2 regions of the Actinomadura sp. NPDC000600 genome follow, and region 1 is predicted to be linked to the other one. Evidence: riboswitches for the same ligand, from Rfam matches in the RefSeq annotation. Region 1 holds a riboswitch; the other holds the start of a gene.
What was found. Region 1 has a riboswitch for ZMP and ZTP ahead of ABWI07_RS39180 (bifunctional methylenetetrahydrofolate dehydrogenase/methenyltetrahydrofolate cyclohydrolase). Riboswitches for the same ligand answer to the same signal wherever they lie in the genome.
Positions count from the first base shown of each region.

Region 2: another riboswitch for ZMP and ZTP. It lies ahead of glyA (serine hydroxymethyltransferase); the one in region 1 lies ahead of ABWI07_RS39180 (bifunctional methylenetetrahydrofolate dehydrogenase/methenyltetrahydrofolate cyclohydrolase).

Region 1 is NZ_JBEUPD010000047.1:23,189-27,392, reverse strand. Features, by position in the region: gene ABWI07_RS39185 (FHA domain-containing protein) at 33-764, shown strand; gene ABWI07_RS39180 (bifunctional methylenetetrahydrofolate dehydrogenase/methenyltetrahydrofolate cyclohydrolase) at 931-1,779, opposite strand; ZMP/ZTP riboswitch at 1,844-1,929, opposite strand; gene ABWI07_RS39175 (GNAT family N-acetyltransferase) at 2,056-2,664, shown strand; gene ABWI07_RS39170 (hypothetical protein) at 2,728-2,904, opposite strand; gene purH (bifunctional phosphoribosylaminoimidazolecarboxamide formyltransferase/IMP cyclohydrolase) at 3,231-4,204, opposite strand, start outside.
Region 2 is NZ_JBEUPD010000046.1:46,269-50,472, reverse strand. Features, by position in the region: gene ABWI07_RS38965 (GNAT family N-acetyltransferase) at 1-362, shown strand, start outside; gene ABWI07_RS38960 (class I SAM-dependent methyltransferase) at 346-1,131, shown strand; gene glyA (serine hydroxymethyltransferase) at 1,135-2,406, opposite strand; ZMP/ZTP riboswitch at 2,460-2,546, opposite strand; partial or broken gene ABWI07_RS38950 (DMT family transporter) at 2,651-3,466, opposite strand; gene ABWI07_RS38945 (Lrp/AsnC family transcriptional regulator) at 3,577-4,068, opposite strand; gene ABWI07_RS38940 (MFS transporter) at 4,145-4,204, opposite strand, start outside.

The DNA.
Region 1 (4,204 bases):
ACAGGGGTCGCTAACTAGCTGGGAGGACTGCCGTGGAGGGGCCGTTCATGCGGATCGAGGACAGCGGGCTGGTGATGCCGCTGCGCCCCGACGTGACGACGGTCGGGAGAGGGAGAGGAGTGGACATCCGCCTCGACGACCCGAGTGTGTCCCGATTGCACGCAGAGATCGTCCGACGTGGCCCGTACGTCTACGTGGTGGACATGGGCCTGTCCCGCAACGGGACGCGCGTCAACGGCCGGCCGATCGCACGCCGTGTACTGGAGGACGGTGACGTCGTGAGCTTCGGCACGGCGCGCTGCCGGTTGGGGGGCATCCCCCGTGAGGAGGTCGACCCGGACGTCGAACTGCGGCGCGCCGTCGCACCCGAGCTCACCCGCCGCGAGGTCGACGTGCTGACCTCGCTGTGCCGGCCCGCCCTGTCCGACGAGGCGTTCGTGGCTCCGGCCACCGCACGCGACATCGCCGGCGAGCTGGTCGTCACCGAGGCCGCGGTCAAGCAGCATCTGCTGCGCCTCTATCAGAAGTTCCGGATCCCCGAGGGCGCAAACCGGCGCACTCGGCTCGCCAACGAGGTCATCGCGATGGGCCTCGTCCGACCGCTGCCGCCGGTGCACGTCCCCCAGCAGGGACGTCCGCCGATGGACGGGCGCGTCCCCGGGGTGCGCGGCACCACCGAGACGCGCCGGCCGGGCACGACGGGCCACACCCACGCGCCGGGCCGTCCGGCGCACAGCACGGCCGCGGGACGGAGGGCCAGCTGATGTGAGACCTGCGGTCGCCCTCCCCGGCAGCGCAAACCAGAGGGCGATCGCTGAGCCCCCCATACGGCCGCGTATGTGACGGCGCGGCCAGGGCTGCGTGAGCGGGGGCCGCCACCCGGTGCTGGGTGGCGGCCCCCGCGGCGCGCCGTCTCGGGACGGCGGTCGGTCAGCGGGTCTGCTCGGCGGCCTCGACGACATTCGCGAGCAGCATCGCGCGGGTCATCGGGCCGACGCCGCCGGGGTTGGGCGCGACCCAGCCCGCGACGTCGCGGACGTCGGCGGCGACGTCGCCGGCGAGCTTGCCGTCCACCCGGGAGACGCCCACGTCGAGGACGGCGGCGCCGGGCTTGACCATGTCGGCGGTGATGAGGCCGGGAACGCCCGCGGCGGCGACGACGATGTCGGCCTTGCGGGTGTGCTCGGCGAGGTCGCGGGTCGCGGTGTGGCAGAGGGTGACGGTCGCGTTCTCGCTGCGGCGGGTCAGCAGCAGGCCGAGGGAGCGTCCGACGGTGATGCCGCGGCCGACGACCGTGACCTCGGCGCCCCTCAGCGGGACGTCGAAGCGGCGCAGCAGCTCGACGATGCCCTTCGGCGTGCACGGCAGCGGGCCCGGCTGCATCAGGACGAGCCGGCCGAGGTTCGTCGGGTGCAGGCCGTCGGCGTCCTTGGCGGGGTCGATGCGCTCCAGCACGCGCTGCTCGTCCAGGCCCTTCGGGAGCGGCAGCTGGACGATGTAGCCGGTGCAGGCGGGATCGGCGTTCAGCTCGGCGACGGCGCGCTCCACCTCGTCCTGGGACGCGGTGGCGGGCAGGTCGCGGCGGATGCTCTCGATGCCGACCTCGGCGCAGTCGCGGTGCTTCATGTTCACGTAGGAGTGGCTGCCGGGGTCGTCGCCGACCAGGACGGTGCCGAGCCCGACGGACACGCCGCGGTCGCGGAGCGCCTCGACGCGGACCTTGAGGTTCGAGCGGATCTCGGCGGCCGTGGCCTTGCCGTCCAGAATCTGTGCCGTCATGCGTTCCTCCGCGTGGATGTCGGCCGGGACCGGGCCCCGGGCGCAATGCCCGGCCGGAAGGGGTCCCGTCCACCCAGGCGCGCGGTGTCCGGACTGTCGTTCGCTCCCCGGTGGTGATCCACCTTGACCGCGCCAGTCGCGTAGGAACCCATGCTAACCGGCCGCCCGCGAACGGCCGCCCAGGGACTTCCCGGGGAGCGCCCGCGCGAGTGGCTTGCGGATAACGGCGCCAAGTGGCTCTGCCGGAGTCCGCCCCGGGCTCCTAGCGTGCTCGGCATGAGCGACGAACGGTTGAGCGGCGCATGGTTCGAGCGACCCGTCCTGACCGGACGGTACGTGCGGCTGGAGCCGCTGGCCGCCGAGCACTCCGACGGGCTGTTCGAGGCGTCCAAGGACCCGGGACTGTGGACCTGGATGAACGAGCGTCAGCCGGCGGGCGCCGCGGACATGCGCGCACTGGTCGACACGGCGCTGGCGGCCTGCGAGCGCGGGCTGCGCCTGCCCTGGGTCCAGATCGACGCGGTGACCGGCGAGGTCGCCGGGATGACCTCCTACTACGAGATCTCCCCGTCCCATCGCGGCCTGTGCATCGGCCACACCTGGCTCGGGGCGCGGTGGCACCGGACGGGCCTCAACACCGAGGCGAAACTGCTCCTGATGGGCCGCGCGTTCGGCGATCTGGGAGCGATCCGGGTCGGGTGGCACACGCACGTCCGCAACGAGCGGTCGCGTGCGGCGATCGAGCGGCTCGGGGCGTCGTTCGAGGGCGTCCACCGCAAGCACCGGATCCGCGCGGACGGCTCGATCCGCGACACCGCCGCCTACGCGATGACGGACGACGAGTGGCCCGCCGCCGAGCGGGCCCTGCGGGCGAGACTGCGCTGAGGGCGCGCGGCCCCGGCCGCCCCTCACATGCTCGGCCCTTCGAGCGGTCAGGGCTCGGAGCGCTCAGTCCTCGGAGCGCTGGCGCCGGCCGATGACGCGGTCGGTGCCGTGCCAGCCGAACTGGGCGGCGAGCACCGCGGCCAGGAACGCGGCGACGATCCCGATCACCTGCCGGGACTCCATCAGCAGCGAGTCGGCCTGGTAGACGACGCCGAGCATGAGGGACATCAGGAAATCCATCCCGCCTCCAACACGGAACGCCCGCGCCGGGGTCAAGGGAGGGTCAAGGGGGGCGCGGCAGCCCGAGGCTACCCGCCCGGCGCCGGTGCGCGGTCCCGCACCGAAAAATAGGTCACAAACGGACAACCTCGTTGAACCGCGACGGCACGGGCGCAGGGCTGACCCGCCGCTGAGGAGCCCCGGGCGCGGCGTCCCGCGTCCGCGCGGGACGAGAGGGCTTCGGACATGCCGGCGGGGGCGGTCCCCGGCCGTGGATCACGAGCCGGGGGCCGCCCCCGCGTCCGGCAGGACGGCGCGCCCGCAGGAGCGGCGCGCCTGGCGAGCCGTCAGTGGAAGAAGTGCCTGACGCCGGTGAAGTAGAGGGTGATGCCCGCCTTCTCCGCCGCGGCGATCACCTTGTCGTCGTTGACGGACCCGCCCGGCTCGACGATCGCGCGGACGCCCGCCTCGGCCAGCACCTCCAGGCCGTCCGGGAAGGGGAAGAACGCGTCGGACGCGCCCACGGACGACGCGGCGCGCTCCTGCCCGGCCCGCGCGACGGCGAGCTTGGCGGAGTCGACCCGGTTGACCTGGCCCATGCCGACGCCCACGGTGGCGCCGTCCGCGGCCAGCAGGATCGCGTTGGACTTCACCGAGCGGATGGCCCGCCAGGCGAAGACCAGGTCGCGCAGGGTCGCCTCGTCCGCGGCGGGGCCGGTCTTCAGCTCCCAGGCGGACGGGTCGTCGCCGTCGGCGTCCACGCGGTCGACGCCCTGCAGCAGCATGCCGCCGTCGATGCGCCGGTACTCGGTGTCGCCGACAGGGGCGTCCGGGCAGACCAGCAGGCGGATGTTCTTGAACCGGTCCTTGAGGACGGTCACGGCCTCGTCCTCGAAGGACGGGGCGACCAGTACCTCGGCGAAGCTCTCGGTGACCTGCCGGGCCATGTCCGCGGTGACCGGCCGGTTCGCCGCGATCACCCCGCCGTAGGCCGACACCGGGTCGCAGGCGTGCGCCTTGCGGTGCGCCTCGGCGATGTCCGCGCCGACCGCGATGCCGCACGGGTTGGCGTGCTTGATGATCGCGACGCACGGCTCGGTGAAGTCGTAGGCGGCGCGGCGCGCGGCGTCGGTGTCGACGTAGTTGTTGTAGGACATCTCCTTGCCGTAGAGCTGCTCGGCCCCCGCGAGGCCCGTCTCGCCCGGCGAGCGGTACAGGGCGGCCCGCTGGTGCGGGTTCTCGCCGTACCGCAGGGTGTTCGAACGCTCCCACGTGGCGCCGAGGAAGTCGGGCCACCGCGTCTCGGCGGCGGTCTCGTCGG
Region 2 (4,204 bases), on a different contig from region 1:
GCGGCATGACGCTGGTCGCCGAGGGCCCGGACGGGTCGCTGCTGGCGCTCGCCCACCTGGTCCTCGTCCGCGATCCGGGCGCCGCGGAGGTGGCGTTCCTGGTCGAGGACGCCTGGCAGGGCCGCGGGCTCGGCCGCGGCCTCGCCGTGCTGCTGCTCGCGCTGGCCCGGGACCGCGGCCTGGTGGAGGTGCGCGCGACCGCGCTGAGCGAGAACGCCCGGATGCGGCGGCTGCTGACCTCGCTCGGCGGGCGGACCCGGCGCACCGAGGACACCGCGGTCGTGGAGATCAGGCTGCGCCTGGACGGCCGTCCCGCCGAGCCGGGGGCGCTGGCAGGATGGGCGGGTGAGCGGCGTATATGACGACCCCTGGGCGTACGAGCTGGCGTGCTCGTTCCGCGACGTGCCGGCCGAGGTGGAGGTGCTCCTCGGCTGGTGCGCCGAGCAGGGCCTCGCCCCCCGCACGGCGCTGGAGCTGGCCGCCGGCCCCGCCGAGCACGCCCGCGAGTTCGCCCGCCGCGGCCTGGCGGCGACGGCGCTCGACCTCAACCCGCGGATGTGCGCCTACGCCGCCCGCGAGGCCGAGAAGGCCGGCGTCGCGCTGGAGGTCGTCGAGGGCGACATGACGCGGTTCGCGCTGGGCCGCCGGTTCGACCTCATCGCGACCATGCTGGACTCCACGTCCCACCTCATGACGCTGGACGCGTTCGTGGCGCACCTGCGCCGCGCCGCCGCGCACCTGTCCCCCGGCGGCCTCTACGTCGTCGAGATGTCGCATCCCCGCGACCGGCTGGGCGACGACCCGAGCGTCAGCACCGGGTGGACGGTCGAGCGGGACGGCGTCCGGGCGAGCGTGCGCTGGGGCGAGCCGTCCGACCGGCTGGACCCGGTCACCCTGATCGCCGACGACCACGTCACGATGACCATCACCGGGGAGGGCGCGGAGTCGCGGGTCGTCCGCGACGTCGTGCCCTACCGGTTCTGGACGGCCACCGAGCTGGACGCCGCGATCCGCCTCGCGGGCGGTCTGGAGGTGGCGGCGCAGTACGGCGACTTCGGGGCCGGCGAGGACGCGGTGCCCCTGGCCGACCCCGAGGCCTGGCGCATGATCACGCTGCTGCGCCCGCGCTGAGCGTCAGGGCGCGGACCGCCAGCCCGGCATCGGGTAGGCGGCGAGCAGCTCGCGGACCTGCCCGGCGACCCGGTCCAGGACCGTCTCGTCCTCCTTGGCGGCGGCCTGGACGACCTCGTCGATCCACGCCGCGACCTGCGGCATGTGCTCCTCGCCGAGCCCCCGGGTGGTGATCGCCGCGGTGCCGAGCCGCAGCCCGGAGGGGTCGAACGGCTTGCGCGGGTCGAAGGGGACGGCGTTGTAGTTGAGCTCGATGCCGGCGCGGTCGAGCGCCTGCGCGGCGGGCTTGCCCGCCACGCCCTTGGTCGTGAGGTCGATGAGGATGAGGTGGTTGTCGGTGCCGCCGGAGATCAGGTCGTAGCCGCGGTCCAGCAGCGCGGCGGCCAGCACCTTGGCGTTGGCGACGACCTGCCGGGCGTACCCGGCGAAGTCCGGCCGCGCCGCCTCCTTCAGCGCGACGGCGATCGCGGCCGTCGTGTGGTTGTGCGGCCCGCCCTGCAGGCCGGGGAAGACGGCCTTGTCGACCGCCTTCGCGTGCTCCGCCGTCGACATGATCATGGCGCCGCGGGGGCCGCGCAGCGTCTTGTGCGTGGTCGTGGTGATGACGTCCGCGTGCCCGACCGGGGACGGGTGCGCGCCGCCGGCGACCAGGCCCGCGATGTGCGCGATGTCGGCGGCCAGCACCGCGCCGGCCTCCCGGGCGATCTCGGCGAACGCCGGGAAGTCGATCGTGCGCGGGATCGCGGTGCCGCCGCACCAGATCAGCTTCGGCCGCTCCTTGAGCGCGAGGTCGCGCACCTGGTCCATGTCGATCCGGCCGGTGTCGGCCCGCACGTCGTAGCGGACGGGCCGGAACCACTTGCCGGTGGCCGACACCGACCAGCCGTGCGTGAGGTGGCCGCCCATCGGCAGCGACAGGCCCATGACCGCGTCGCCCGGCTCCAGGAACGCCATGTAGACCGCGAGGTTGGCGGGCGAGCCCGAGTAGGGCTGGACGTTGGCGTGCTCGACGCCGAACACGCCCTTCGCCCGCTCGATGGCGAGCAGCTCGATGGGGTCGACGTTCTGCTGGCCCTCGTAGTAGCGCTTGCCCGCGTAGCCCTCGGAGTACTTGTTGGTCAGGACCGTGCCAGCGGCCTCCAGCACCGCCTCCGACACGTAGTTCTCCGAGGCGATCAGCCGGATCTTCTCGTACTGGCGCCGGGCCTCGGCCTCCACCAGCTCCGCGATCTCGGGGTCCTGGCCTTGCAGACGGGGTACGGCCGGTTCGTGCATCGTGAGCCTCCGCGCTGTTCGCGCCAGGGCTTCGGGCGCCCCGGCGAAGGGGACCCGTACACCCAGGCGCGCGGTGTGCGGACTACTTTCGCTCCCCGGTGGTCGTCTCCACCTTGACTGCGCCAGTCGCGTGGGCGCCATCATACCGGGCCGCCCCGCGTCCGCGCCGGGCGCGCTCGGGCACCGAGACCAGGAACAGACCGCCCATCAGCAGCAGCGACCCGGCCGCGACGGGCGGCGGCATCCGCTCGCCGAGGACGGCGACGGCGAGGCCGGTGGCGACGAGCGGCTCGGCGAGGCTGAGCGTCCCGGCGGTCGCGGCGGACACCCGCCCGAGGCCGGTGACGAAGAACATGTACGCGGCGGCGGTGGCGGCGATCCCGAGCCAGGCCACCAGCGCGGCCGAGCGCGGCGCGGCGAGCGCCGGCAGCTCCGGCAGCGTCCAGCGCAGCAGGGCCGCTCCCCCGGCGAGCAGCGTCACCGACACCGCGGCCGCCATCGCCATGCCGGACGTCCCCGCGCCGCGGCCCGTCAGGACCTTGGCCGACACCGTGTAGACGCCGAAGCACGTCCCGCCGACAAGGCTCAGCGCGATCCCGGCGGGGTCGGCGTGGACGGCCTGCCCCGGCACCATCAGCAGGGCCACGCCGCCGACCGCGCAGGCCGTCCCGGCCCACCAGCGGCGGCTGAGCCCGGCCCGCAGGACGAGCCGTTCGCAGAGACCTGTCGAGACGGGCGCGAGCCCGAAGACCACGGCGGTCGCGACGGCGGCGCCCGTCCGGTCGACCGCGCTGAAGAACGACGCCTGGAAGGTGCCGGTCGCGGCGGAGGCAGCCGCGATCGGCGCCCAGGCCGGCCGGGTCAGCGCGCGGAACGCCCGGCGGTCCGCCGCGAGGACGAGGACGGCGAGCACGAGCCCGCCCGAGAGGATCCGGGCGCCGCCGACCGCGACCGGGCTCGCGGACGGCCCGGCCAGCACCTGCGCCGGCCCGACCGTCCCCCAGAGCACGCCGGCGGCGAGCACCAGCAGCGCACCGGATGAATGGTTTCGTCGCTCCATGCCGCCGAAGCTAGGCGAACATGCGGGAGATGGCGTGCACAGCCGTCGTTTCATTCGACCCAGGCGCGTGGACCCGTCAATCCTTCGACCACACGGGGGAACGCTGCCTGTCAGGTGTAGGCCGTTCGCCCTTCCGGCCGGTGCGCCGACGGAAGTTCGGACTGCTCCACCGGCTGGACGTAGTCGTACACGACGATGGTGCGGACGTCCACGTACTCCTTGCGGCGCGCCAGCCGGTCGAGGACGAAGTCGCGGAGGTAGGCGGTGCTCGGCACGGCCACGTGGACGAGCAGGTCCTCGTTCCCGGTCACCACGAAGACCCCGATCGTCTCGGGCATCGAGGCCATGCTGTCGCGGGCGGACTCGATGGCCTCGCGCGACTGGGGCCGGATCCTGATGGAGATCAGCGCCTGCACCCCGCGCCCCAGCCGCTCCAGGTCGGCCGCCGCGTGGAACCCGGTGATGACGCCCCGCGCGCGCAGCGCCCGCGTCCGCTCCAGGGCCGTGGACGGCGCGATCCCCACCGCCTCGGCCAGTTCGCGGTTGGTCTGCCGCCCGTCGCGCTGCAGGCGCCGCAGGATCGCCTGGTCGACCGCGTCCATGAGGTTCCTCCGAACTGCCCGGCGGACGCCGAACTCCCGCGCGGGAACCGCGCCCTTATGTCCCGTTCCCCGAAGATTATTCGACCCGGGCCGTGCCCGCCACGGCCACGAGCGCGCAGGCGCCGACCCCGGCGAG